4 regions of the Chryseobacterium proteolyticum genome follow, and region 3 is predicted to be linked to each of the others. Evidence: riboswitches for the same ligand, from Rfam matches in the RefSeq annotation. Region 3 holds a riboswitch; each other region holds the start of a gene.

Region 1 (3,239 bases), on a different contig from region 3:
GGCTTGTGCTTTTTTCAGCAATGCAACCATTTCCTCTTTTGATGGAACTCTTGGAGAGTGAATGTCATACACTCCGGGGCCGATCTCGTTTGGATATTTAAAGTCTGCGAAAGCATTCAATAACTCCATTTGGCTTCTTGAGCATTCTATCGTGATAACATCGGCATCCATATCAGCGATATTGTGGATAATGTCATTAAACTCGGAATAACACATATGCGTGTGGATCTGTGTAGCATCCTCGACACCGCTTGCGGAGATTCTGAAAGCTTCTACAGCCCATTGAAGGTAATTTTGCCATTCTGCCTCACGCAAAGGAAGACCTTCTCTGATAGCTGGTTCATCGATCTGGATAATTCTGATTCCTGCTTTTTCAAGATCGTTTACTTCATCACGGATTGCCAAAGCAATCTGCTTACAGGTGGTAGAACGAGGCTGATCATCACGTACAAATGACCATTGAAGAATGGTTACAGGGCCGGTCAACATTCCTTTTACCCATTTTTGAGTTAATGACTGGGCATATTGCGACCAGTAAACCGTCATTGGCTGAGGCCTGTGAACGTCTCCATAAATAACCGGTGGTTTTACACAGCGGCTTCCGTAGCTTTGAACCCATCCGTTTTGAGTAAATGCAAATCCTGCGAGCTGTTCCCCAAAATACTCGACCATATCGTTGCGTTCAAATTCTCCATGTACCAATACATCAATTCCGATTTCCTCTTGCCATTGGATGGTTCTCTGTGTTTCTTCTTTAAGCAGCTGATCATATTTCTGGGCGGTAAGATCTCCTTTCTTGAATTGAGCTCTCCAGCTTCTTACTTCTTTGGTTTGAGGAAAGGACCCAATTGTTGTTGTTGGAAATAAAGGAAGCTCCAATGCGTTCTGCTGTGCTTCTTTTCTCACATTAAAAGGACTGTTTCTCTGTGCGTCACTTTCTGTAGTTACGGTAACACGGTTTTTCACATCCTGATTGTGAATTAGTGTTGAAACTTTTCGGTTTTCAATAGCTTTTTTATTTTCAGCTAATTCCTGTAAAGTATTGTAATCCGGGTTTTCTGAAGCTAATTTTTTTTAAGGTAACAATTTCATAAACTTTTTGCCTGGCGAAAGCCATCCATTGTTTGATCTCCGGAGATAGTATATTTTCATTTTTCTCCAGGTCAAGATCGAAAGGAGAATGAAGTAATGAACATGACGGTGCAATGAAAACTCTTTCAGAACCTAATGCTGCAATAGCTTTTTTGATGAAAACCAGAGACTGATTGAAATCGTTTTTCCAGATATTTCTTCCGTCTACGACTCCTAATGAGAGGATTAATGTTTCAGGAATTGCATTGATGACCTCATCCAATTGTTCCGGGGCTCTTACCAGATCAATGTGTAGTGCATCAACAGGTAGAGTAGTGGCCAATGAAAGGTTATCTTTTAACCCATCAAAATAGGTGGTCACAATAAATTTAAGGTTCGGAAACTGTTTGGCAATTTCAGCATAAATGTTCTGGTAAACTTCTTTTGCTTTCTGATCAAGGTCTAGTGCTAAAAACGGCTCATCCAGCTGAATCCATTCTGCTCCGTTGTTTTCAAGCTCTTTTAAGATCTCAACGTAAACCGGAAGCAGATTTTGTGCTAAATCCAATTTATCAAAACCTTCTTCTTTTTCTTTTCCTAATAATAAATAGGTTACCAATCCAAGGATAACAGGCTTTGTATGAATTCCTGCTTCCTTCGCTTCAATAAACTCATTAACGATTTTATGGGAGAATAATTTGAATTGCTGATCTTTTTGGAATTCTGGAACGATATAATGATAATTGGTATCAAACCATTTTGTCATTTCCATGGCTGTAATATCGTGCCCTTCTTTCTGATAACCTCTGGCCATAGCAAAGTAAAGATCTAGCTCATTTGGTGTAATATCCTGATAACGGGAAGGAATAGCTCCAACAGACAATGTCATGTCCAATACCTGATCATAAAAAGAAAAGTCATTGGATGGAATCAGATCAATTCCGGCTTCTTGTTGTAGTTCCCAGTTTTGCTTTCTGATCTTTTTTCCTGCCTCTAAAAGTTCCTGTAACGATGTTTTACCTGCCCAATATAGTTCGCAGGCTTTTTTAAGTTCTCTGTTGCTACCGATTCGCGGATAGCCAAGGATGTGTGTTTGCATTTTCTTTAAACTTTTAATTAAATTTTGGTTTTAAAAGTTCTTATAATGCTTCATAACGCAATCGGGAAATAGTTTTTAGCAATAGAGAAGATACAATATAGACGTAATTTTCCCAGTGAAGAGTAGATTGTTAGGTAACCTGAAATTAATTTTCATAAAAAACATTACGTTTAAACTCAAATAAATTCTGAGTTAAAACCCAATCCAATACGTTCAAAAGTATCATCTGTATGACCAAAAGCTTCAGACCGCGAAAGCATTGTCAATTCGGGACAGGCAGGTCTCCTGACTTGTAACAGTTTTTGTCATCCTTCCCGCTTGTGGCAGTGGATATTCAGGGACAAAAACCTCTGTTGTGTTACTTACAGTTGCGCGACAGCTCGTGATTTTCACACGATTCCCTATTAATCTACCTTAAGTAAAACCTTTTCCGTTTGATGAAGTATGTTAAAGAACAAAATAGGGTGTAAAGGTATTAATTTAAGATGTTTAATTGGCTTAAATGTAAAAATTAAGGATATTGTTTTGTTTGAATTGAATTTGTAAGTTATTTATTCTGTAAATTTGAAAATATAAATCGAAAAAAGAATATTATCCTGTGGAAAGACTAGACGATAAAGACCTTCAATTGTTAAGGATCCTTCAAAAAAATGCAAAATTGACCGTTAAAGAATTGGCAAAGGAAATTAATCTTTCTCCATCTCCTGTTTTTGAGCGTGTTAAAAGGTTGGAGCAGGAGGGTTATATCAAACATTATGCGGCTGTCCTGGAAGCTGAGAAACTGAATCGTGGTTTTACAGTTTTCTGTCAGGTTAAATTAAAGATCCACGACAGGTCTGTGGGAAATGATTTTGTACAGGAAATTACACTGATAGACGAAGTTGCGGAATGCTATAATATTTCGGGCGATTTTGATTTCCTTCTCAAAGTTCAGGTACGCGATATGAAACACTACCAGGATTTTGTATTTAATAAATTAGGTTCCGTCGACTCGATAGGAAGCACACACAGTACTTTTGTAATGGCAGAAGTGAAGAATAACCATGGAGTTACTATATAGAGTACATCT
Region 2 (3,239 bases), 120 kb from region 3:
TAAAAACTCCCTGAACATAAAGTTTTAGGAAAGAATACTGATAATCAAAATTTCCAAAAACCTTATGGAGAGGGACATACATCATTTGCTTTTTAGTTTCCTGATTGATGGATTTTGCAAGTGTATATCCTATATTAAATCTAAAATGGTGTTCTTTAAGCTGTTTATCAAAAGTAATCTGTGATTCTAAACCATAAGACTTCACTTTATTGATATTAACTGGGGACCAATATCCGTGAGCTGTCGGCAACCACACTATATTATCCGATATATAAAGATAATACGGACTTAATGCAAGTTTAATATTACCCCATTTAAACTCATGGTCCATATCCATCTGGTAAGACCTTTCCGGTTTTAGGTTTGGATTTCCTCCGGGATTCCAATACAGATCATTGAATGTTGGAAATCTGAAATTTCTGGATACATTTACTCCAAGATTATACCATTGTACCGGACTCCATTTTCCCGAGAATGAGTAAAGCAATGGCGAACTTATATTCTCTACAAAATCCTTTTTAACACCAGCTTCAAAACGCAGATCTTTCGTCGGAAAATATCGTATTAACCCCGCTAAAGAGCCTACATTTCTACTTACATTACCAATTCCTTCAGTTTTTACACCTTGGAGATCAGGCTGATACCCCTCACCTTTGTTTACCTGGAATTCGGTGATGATGTTGACATTAAGTTCAGGTACGATGAAATAATTAAAATCATTTTTAAAGATATAATTTTTCCCTGTTGAACCACTGGTCTTCGGAGCATTGTAATTGCCAAAATATTGGAAATTTTCTTCTGTGTAAGCAGCTTTTAAGCTATTTGAAAATTTACTTTTAGTAATATCCCAGGAAAGTAAGCTTCTGGTGCTTTGTGTCTCGTATTTTGTACGGTTGCCATTCTCTACAAAAATCGGATAATTCTGTGTCGAGTCAAAAAACTGACTTTGCCATGAGATCGTCTGATGTCTCGCAATTTTATAGGAGATTCCAACATTAAACGTACTGTTAAAGTATTTGCCGTTTCTATTAATATAGTTTTTTTCTTCCACTTTATAATCATTCTGACTGATCGAATGATTTCCTGAGACTTTAAAACTCAGCTTTTCATTGCTGTAGGAGGCCGTTCCGAAATTATTAAAAGTACCAAATGATCCACCCTCAGAATACAGGGAGGCTTTAAAACCTTTATTGAAATCCAGATTATTATTGAGATGTATACTTCCGCCGATTGCACCACTTCCGTATATTACACTTCCGCCACCGGCTTTCACTCCGATCTCATCATATCCGAAAAGAGGAATATTATTAATGTCTCCCTGACCAAGAAATATCGAATTGATATTGATTCCATTCCAAACAAAGGCTGTCTGTGGAGCAGAGGTTCCTCTGAACGAAGGCGAAGAAACTGCACCTCGTCCGTTTTCCTTGATATAAATACTGGATTGGAAACGTAAAAGTTCTGAAAGATTCGTGGAATTCTTTTCAGCATCCTGAGGAGTAATGGGAGTAACCTTATGAAAAAGTTTTACCTTGTTCATCTGGTTGTCAAAAATATAAACGGTATCGATTGCTTTCTCTTGTCCCAGACAAAGAAAATAAGCAGATGACGATAAAAGCAGTACTAAGGTTTTTTTCATACTATTTTACTTTTCCACCGAAAGCAATATATTTTTGATATTATCATTTTGGCAGGTCTCCTGACTTTCGCATTTCTATACCTTCCCGTTTTCACAGTGGTTTCTTATAGAAATTTTAATTGCGATCTACAGTTGCGGGGACAGTCTGGGATTTTCACCCAATTCCCTATTATTTCAATAGCTTGAAAACCAAAATTTTTGCAAAGATAAGTTTTTAAAAAGAAATCTCAGTCGTATCTGTTAATTTGTAATCAAAACAATGGTCTGCAGAAAAAATAACGATTCCCAGAACCTCAGAATTGAGAGTTTCACGATTACAAGAACGTCGAGTCAAAGTAAAATGGCAATAGATCTTTAATCGAATTTACCTTAACGATTTCATCATTCATACTGGAAAAATAAAGATCAATATTTTCTTTTTGTTTTGTTTCGTATTCAATAAGACTTTGTCTGCAGGCGCCACACGGGGGAATCGGTGGTGTTTTTTCAGAAGATTCTTTAGGGCCTCCTACGATAAAAATCTTTTTGATCTTTTCCTCAGGAAAATTTGCACCTATCCAGAATAGAGCTGTTCTTTCAGCACAAAGTCCGGATGGAAAAGCTGCATTTTCCTGATTGTTACCGGAAAATATTTCTCCGTTTTCAAGTAATACGGAGCACCCGACCAAAAATTGGGAATAAGGGGCATAAGCATTTTCGCGGGCTTGTTTTGCTCTTTCGAAAAGTTTTTTTTTCTATATCGTTCAGTTCAGAGCTATTTTTAAAATATTCGTAGCCGATCTGTATATCTTTTTTCATATATTTATTGGAGCCTAAAAAGGGGAGGTAAAATTAGTTCTTTTTAATCACGTGGGCAACCCGGGATTATTTCCTCTCCATTAGTAAAATTCAAAAATTAATAGACAATGTTATATACTCCGATACAATTCAGAAATATTAAACTCTCTAACCGATGGGTTATGTCACCTATGTGTATGTATTCAAGTGAAAACGGAATGGCTAATGACTTTCATTTCGTACATTACGGAAGCAGATCACAAGGTGGTACCGGACTGATAATGATTGAAGCAACGGGTGTTGAACCCCGGGGAAGGATCACTAATAAATGTATGGGAATATGGAATGACGAACAAGCTGAAAAACTTCAGCAGATTGTCAACTTTGTCCACTCCAATTCTGAGAGTAAAATCGGAATCCAGCTGGCACATGCCGGAAGAAAAGGCTCTACCTGGAATAATATTCAAATTCCAGTGGAAGAGGGGTGGGAAACTCTGGCACCTAGCCCGATTCCTTATCATCCTACAGAAAGAATTCCACACGCTCTGACGCTGGAAGAAATCAAAACTCAGGTTCAGAATTTTAAAGAAGCAGCAAGAAGAGCTGTGAAAGCAGGATTTGACATTATAGAGATCCACGGAGCGCATGGATATTTAGTTCATCAGTTTTTATCTCCGCTTTCGAATATACGAACAGATGAATATGGAGGCAGCTTCGAAAACAGAATACGATTTTTAATAGAAATAGTAGATGCGGTAAACGAGGAACTGAATGATAATACTGCATTGTTTGTGAGAATCTCAGGAACAGAATATGCTGAAAA
Region 3 (3,239 bases):
TTATGTTCCGAAATGCTTTTAATTTATATATTTGAAGTATCAAAAATTTTTCATGATGATTTCCGTAAACAAAGCATTCTATTTATCTGCCTTCAGTTTATTTTCATTAGCCTTCCTAAAAGGGCAGCAAAAAATTCCTTTTGGAGTTGTAAAAGCAGAAGAAGGCTATGCCAATGTACGGGTGGCAAAGGATAATTACAGAAAAATTGTAGACAAAATCAGAATGCGTAAAGGGGATGTTTTTCTTTATGTAAAACCGGCTCCCGGAGAAACAGAATGGCTATGGATCAAATATCCCGATAAGCAGGATACTGAAAAGCCTTTTGTGAGATATGAAAATCTTGATAAGGAAGGTATGGTGAATAAAGACCGTGTAGCCTTTATTGATCAGTTGCCTCAATATACACCTTCCAAATCCAAAAACGGAAGATCACTCATTTTCACAGATAATAATAATCCCAAAATACCTACCGCTCAAAGGAGTAAAGTAATCATCGATATTTATCCTTCTAATGCCAGCTACCGTAAACAGGAAAAAGATACGGATGGAACGATATTAACCATTGATAAAGTTAAACCCTGGGGAATAAGCAAAGAACTTCCGGAAGGGATGACCGAAATCAAATCGATCCGGGTACAGCAGGTGGGGCGTGGCTCTGTCTTTGTGAGAGAAGCCATCAAAAATATGTTCCAGCCTACTATGGATTTCAATAACATCAGTGTAGCTGCTATTGATAATGATAATATTTTCCTTTATATGGTGAACGGATCGGGTGAAAACAGGTATACCACACTCTGGACAATCAGACAGGGCCGGGTGGCTCATCAGATTATTTTTAAAAATCCGGAATAATTCACCTTACTTCTCTGTATTATCCTTATTTTTGCACTTGAAAAAGTCTTACCACTTATTCATCACAGGAATGGGTTCTGCCTAACGCAGATTAAAAGGGAATCGTGTGAAAATCACGAGCTGTCGCGCAACTGTAAGTAACAAAAGTCTTTATGTAGGATCCACTGTGCCATGCATGGGAAGGGATTAAAGATGTTACAAGTCAGGAGACCTGCCTTTTCTTTGAACAAGAAACTTTCGCGGCCTGAAGTTTATTGATCTGATGGATGTTTTCAGGAATATACTAATTCCTGGATTATTCTGTTTATTTCAATAATTTCATCCCGCTTTAATTTAATAATGAAATATGACTACAGAAGAAAGAATTCAAGCATCTGAAACCAGAATCTTTAAAGCGGTTTTCCCCAACACAACCAATCATTACGATACCCTTTTTGGTGGTACAGCGATGCAATTGATGGATGAAGTGGCATTTATTACCGCTACCCGCTTTGCAAGAAAACGAGTGGTAACTGTAAGCAGCGACAAAATTGATTTTAAAAAGCCTATTCCTGCAGGAACTATTGTAGAATTAATAGGAACAGTTTCCCATGTCGGGACTACCAGTATGAAGGTAAACGTAGAAATTTATACAGAACAGATGTATTCGTATGAAAGAGAAAGAGCTATTGTAGGAGATTTCACTTTCGTAGCTATAGACGAATTTAAAAAGCCTGTACAGATACTATAATCAGAAAAAAACGCAAGCCGAAGGCTTGCGTTTTTATTTATCTTAAAACTTTTTCTGTTTCTAAACTTTTACTTAGTAAAAACTGGAATGCTTCTCCCATTTCATCAGAAGCCCGGCTGATCGCATTTTCCAGCATATTCCTGATCTGGCTTTCTGTTACCTTAGCTTCTGTCCAGCTTTTTCCTGAAGTATGCGAATTCAGAATAAACGGCATGATCCTGTCTATTGCACAGGCAAAAATAGCATCAGGGGTCTGTTCTTCTTCAAATTCCAGCCACAAATTAAAGAATTCCGAACGCAAAGGTTCATCAAGAATCCCGAAAATTTTCTGGGCAGACAATTTTTCTCTTTCAAATTTGCCCACCATGGCTTTTTCATCAAATAAAAATGTATCTCCAGCTTCTATTTCTACCAGATCGTGGATAGAAAGCATCCGTATCACCCTTAACAGATCGATATCAGCCCTGTTTTTAGCATAGGGGAAAAGTACCTGTGCTAAAATAATGATCTGCCATGAGTGTTCAGCAGTATTTTCTCTTCTTGAATCATCCGCATTATAATTCCTTCTCTGTACATTTTTTAATGCATCTACAGCAAGAATAAAATCAATTTCCTTTTGTATTTTCATGTTTCCTATTCTTTATAATATTCTTTGATTGGATATCTCTTTGTTTTTATGATCCATTTATTTTTAATCTTTTCACGTCGGGTTACTTTTACAGATTCACCATTCATGGCATCTTCTTCCAGTTCAAAGACCTTATCAAGCCCTTTTCCGGGCAGCACCCTGTATTCTGTGGTTAAATGCCAGCAACAACCGGATTTAGAAAATGTTATGAGTCTTTTCCTTTTTGGATCTGTCTGAAACATTCCCAGATTTTCGCGGGCAAGATCAGTTAATTCCTCACTGATCACGAATTGCTTTCTTGTCGTATTATAGACATATACGTCATAGGAAGGACCACCATAACTGCTTTCATTACCATTTCGGATAGCAATGTCTTCAAAACCGTCAAAATTAAAATCTTTAAATATCAGCGGGCTCTGTTCATCATAAAGCTGAATAACATTAACACTAGGTTGTTGATCCTTACCAAGGTAAAAATAAAGATCATCAGACGTGAACTCCTGCAAAGTCCGGGAGGTCCTTTTATCTTTCAGTACAATTGTACCATTTCCACTACATTTATCAGCATCACAATCCTGAACAGTGATCTCCGCATTATACAATAAGGATCCATCTTTAATTTCAAAATGCTGCTGACCGGAGCAAAAAGATCCTAAAACAATAAAGATGATCAAGATTACAGAACTATTCAAAATTATTTTTTTTTGCTCAGTATACAGATGACTGAAATTTCCATAACAAAAATAAGAATAGCGTTCAGAATGACCATCATTTATCTTCTATTTTAATTGATTTTGATTTTCTTAAAAAAATAGATAAAATTTATTTAATTGAAAATCAGTTAATTAAATAAAAATAAATAAAAATTTCACTACTTTGTATTGCATAATACCATTTTAATTACATATCTTTGTAATGTAAAATAAGAATAGGTTCAACTAGCTAGGAACCGGATTCTAAATATAACTAATTAAAACCTTATTAAGATGAATACTGAAAATACCAAAGCGCAAATGCGAAAAGGGATT
Region 4 (3,239 bases), on a different contig from region 3:
AACTTTTACTACAACGGAAATGAAGGGAATGGCACTATTCCAGCAGAAATGTTCCTCATGCCATAGTGGAGAATTGTTTACGGATGAAAGTTTCCGCAATACAGGGATGTATTACAATAGTCAGTTTAAGGATGCCGGGCGTTATAGGGTAACATTGGATCAGGTAGATTGGATGAAATTCCGGGTACCCAGCTTAAGGAATGTGGAATATACAGCACCTTATATGCATGACGGGAGATTCTATACCCTGGATGCTGTTCTTAATTTTTACTCGGATAATGTAGAGGACAATCCTAACCTTGATCCGCTGCTTAAACAAAACGGACATATCGGACTCACGATGAACAATGCGGAGAAGCAGTCCATTATTGCTTTCCTGAAAACTCTATCTGATAAAGACTTTGTTACCAACCCAAAATTCTCAGAATAAATTTTAATCAAACATGAAAAACATTTTTTTTAATAGTATTGGGTTTATTTTTATGCCAAATAGCCTATGCAGAACCCATAAGAGACAGTTTGTATATTCCTGAAAATAGTTTTAACCCCAGCAAATTTTTTGATGATGATTGTGATGCTTGTGGCTGTGCTGCAGGAAATGGATCATCAGGATTTGAGTCTTTGCTTAATCCTCAATTTATAGGAATAAAATATTTTGCACAGCATTATAAAGCCAAAGAAAACCTTTTTGTGAATGATCTCACCCAGGATCAGTACTTCAATACCATCCAGTTATGGGGAAAAGTTCCCATTACGAAAAAGCTGAGTGTTTACGGGAGTCTCCCTTTTCAGTTTCATGAAAAAAAAACAATGCAGGGAGACATCAGAATTAATGGAATAGGGGATCTGAATGTAATGGGTATTTATCAGCTGATCAATTCTAAAGATGCATCTCACCAATTAAATGGAGGATTAGGAATAAAAGTTCCGTTAGGAAGATTTGATGAAAAAGGAATTACGGGAGTGAATCCGAGTTTCCAATTGGGAACAGGAAGCTGGGATTATCAGATGGTTGTGAATTATAAATACCAAAAGAACAAAGTTGCGGTAATTGTTAATACGGATTATACTGTTAAAGGTGAAAATAAGAAGTATTATCAGTTTGGAAACCAATGGAACTATGCAGCTACCGGATTTTATCAGCTTTATGCGGACAAAAAAATGATCTTTTCCGGGAAAGCCGGATTACAGGGAGAAGTATATGATAGGAATAAGCAATTTGATGAAGCCTTACCGGATACTGCCGGAAGTGCTTTATATGGAAAATTAGGCTTTGAACTTTCCTATAGTAAATGGAGCCTGGGTAGTGAACTGATGCTTCCTGCCTATTCAAATCTGGCCGGTGGAAACATTGAAGCTAAATCCAGATTCAGTGTGTTTATTAACTTTGGGATATAAAAATCAAATGAACATTCCGTTACTCATGTAACGGAATGTTTGTTTTTATTCTGTTGAAAATCATTTTATTAAGTATAATATTGTTTCTAAGAAGAATTTTCTATCTTTGCCGGAATCTGGTGAGCTGTAAAAGGCTTTTAAAAGGGAATCCGGTGTAAATCCGGAACAGACCCGCTGCTGTAAACTCTAAACCAAAATTTTTGATGTATATATCCACTGTTTTTAATGGGAAGGATTTCAAAAATGGAGTAAGTCAGAAGACCTGCCAGAAGATTAAAGTTTGATGCTTTCGTGGAATAAAGCTAAGGACAACAATGCTTCTGTGCAGCTATGGCTGTACAATGTTATTGCTGCTTTCTTATATCCATTAGTGTCAAGATTATTCTCAGTGAGCTAATGGAACCGAAATTTACTTTTACAACTAAAAAAATAATTATCACAATCCTTGTGCTAATTAACCAGCTTTATTTTTCTCAGTCAAGAGATAGTATAAAGGAAAAAGGGATCCTTCCGGTTACCATTATAAAAAAGATTTTAAAGAAATTCTTCCCGCTCAAACTCTTTCAGGAGAACAGCTGGAAAGGTTGAACAGCCAGTCCGTAGCCGATGCATTACGCTATTTTTCGGGAGTACAGATCAAGGATTACGGTGGAATTGGCGGATTGAAAACGGTTAATATCCGAAGCATGGGTAGCCAGCATGTCGGTGTTTTCTATGATGGGATTCAATTGGGAAATGCACAAAACGGGGTTATCGATCTGGGAAAGTTTTCGCTGGATGATATCGGAGAAATTTCATTATACAACGGACAGAAAAGTGAGATCTTTCAGCCTGCAAAAGATTTTGGATCTTCCGGCTCAATTTATCTCCAACCCAAGACTCCTTATTTTTCCGGAAATAAAAAAACGAATCTTGTACTTAGAATAAAAAACAGCTCAATCGATCTTTTCAACCCGTCATTTCGATTGGAGCAAAAGCTTTCAGATAAAATTTCCGTAAGTTTCAGCTCCGAATTTATACAGAGTGACGGACAATATAAATACAAATACCAGAAAAAACACCCTGATGGTACTATAGCCAATGATACAATTGCAACAAGATATGATTCTTATATTACTGCCAAAAGATTTGAGACCAGCCTGCAGGGAAATCTGAATAATGGAGACTGGAATGTCAGGGGCTACGGATATATTTCAGATCGTGGGATTCCCTCAGCAATTGTGAATAATGGTTTTGATCCGAAAGGACAAAAATTACTTGATAGAAATTATTTTGTTCAGGCTCACCTGAGGAAAAAAATATTTTCAAAATTTGAGACTCAGCTCAAAGCTAAATTTGCCTACGACTATACCCGGTATATGGATACGGTAAATGTAGCTGAAACGGCTTTAAAAACGGATAATACATATATCCAGAGAGAATTATATTTATCATCTTCCAATATTTACTCAATTACACCAAACTGGGATGTTAGTGCTAATGTTGATTTCCAGTATAATAATCTGGATTCCGATCTTAAGCTTTTCTCATTTCCCACGCGTTATACCTCATTGGTTGCTTTTGCAACCACTTACCAATGGAACCGGTTTAAATTTCTTGGAAGTGTTTTAGGCACTTTTATTCGGGAGAATGTTGAACGTAATTCCAAGTCGCCGGATAAGAGTGAATGGACACCCTCTGCATTTTTGAGTTACCAGCCACTGGCCTTTAAGAATTTAACTGTGAGAGCATTTTATAAAAGGATTTTTAGAATGCCGACTTTCAATGACCTGTACTATACCATGATCGGGAATGTTTTTCTTAAACCTGAATTTACCAATCAATATGACGTAGGTTTTACT

What was found. A riboswitch is a leader RNA that binds a small molecule or an ion and turns the genes downstream of it on or off. The one in region 3 is predicted to bind cobalamin.
Region 1: it holds a riboswitch for cobalamin, as region 3 does, so the genes downstream of both, metE (5-methyltetrahydropteroyltriglutamate--homocysteine S-methyltransferase) here and ACJ5H0_RS07400 (acyl-CoA thioesterase) in region 3, are expected to answer to the same signal.
Region 2: it holds a riboswitch for cobalamin, as region 3 does, so the genes downstream of both, ACJ5H0_RS07940 (TonB-dependent receptor plug domain-containing protein) here and ACJ5H0_RS07400 (acyl-CoA thioesterase) in region 3, are expected to answer to the same signal.
Region 4: it holds a riboswitch for cobalamin, as region 3 does, so the genes downstream of both, ACJ5H0_RS14310 (TonB-dependent receptor plug domain-containing protein) here and ACJ5H0_RS07400 (acyl-CoA thioesterase) in region 3, are expected to answer to the same signal.

What each region holds. Positions count from the first base shown of each region.
Region 1 covers NZ_JBJLWK010000001.1:966,400-969,638, reverse strand. The annotation lists partial or broken gene metE (5-methyltetrahydropteroyltriglutamate--homocysteine S-methyltransferase) at 1-2,170, opposite strand, end outside; cobalamin riboswitch at 2,429-2,614, opposite strand; gene ACJ5H0_RS04500 (Lrp/AsnC family transcriptional regulator) at 2,769-3,230, shown strand; gene ACJ5H0_RS04495 (Crp/Fnr family transcriptional regulator) at 3,122-3,239, opposite strand, start outside.
Region 2 covers NZ_JBJLWK010000002.1:446,513-449,751, reverse strand. The annotation lists gene ACJ5H0_RS07940 (TonB-dependent receptor plug domain-containing protein) at 1-1,639, opposite strand, end outside; cobalamin riboswitch at 1,673-1,848, opposite strand; partial or broken gene ACJ5H0_RS07935 (cytidine deaminase) at 1,954-2,437, opposite strand; gene namA (NADPH dehydrogenase NamA) at 2,545-3,239, shown strand, end outside.
Region 3 covers NZ_JBJLWK010000002.1:326,779-330,017, forward strand. The annotation lists gene ACJ5H0_RS07395 (hypothetical protein) at 53-853, shown strand; cobalamin riboswitch at 909-1,086, shown strand; gene ACJ5H0_RS07400 (acyl-CoA thioesterase) at 1,200-1,583, shown strand; gene ACJ5H0_RS07405 (HD domain-containing protein) at 1,621-2,211, opposite strand; gene ACJ5H0_RS07410 (XAC2610-related protein) at 2,217-2,903, opposite strand; gene ACJ5H0_RS07415 (PadR family transcriptional regulator) at 3,198-3,239, shown strand, end outside.
Region 4 covers NZ_JBJLWK010000003.1:725,691-728,929, forward strand. The annotation lists gene ACJ5H0_RS14300 (cytochrome-c peroxidase) at 1-430, shown strand, start outside; gene ACJ5H0_RS14305 (transporter) at 469-1,398, shown strand; cobalamin riboswitch at 1,499-1,682, shown strand; gene ACJ5H0_RS14310 (TonB-dependent receptor plug domain-containing protein) at 1,983-3,239, shown strand, end outside.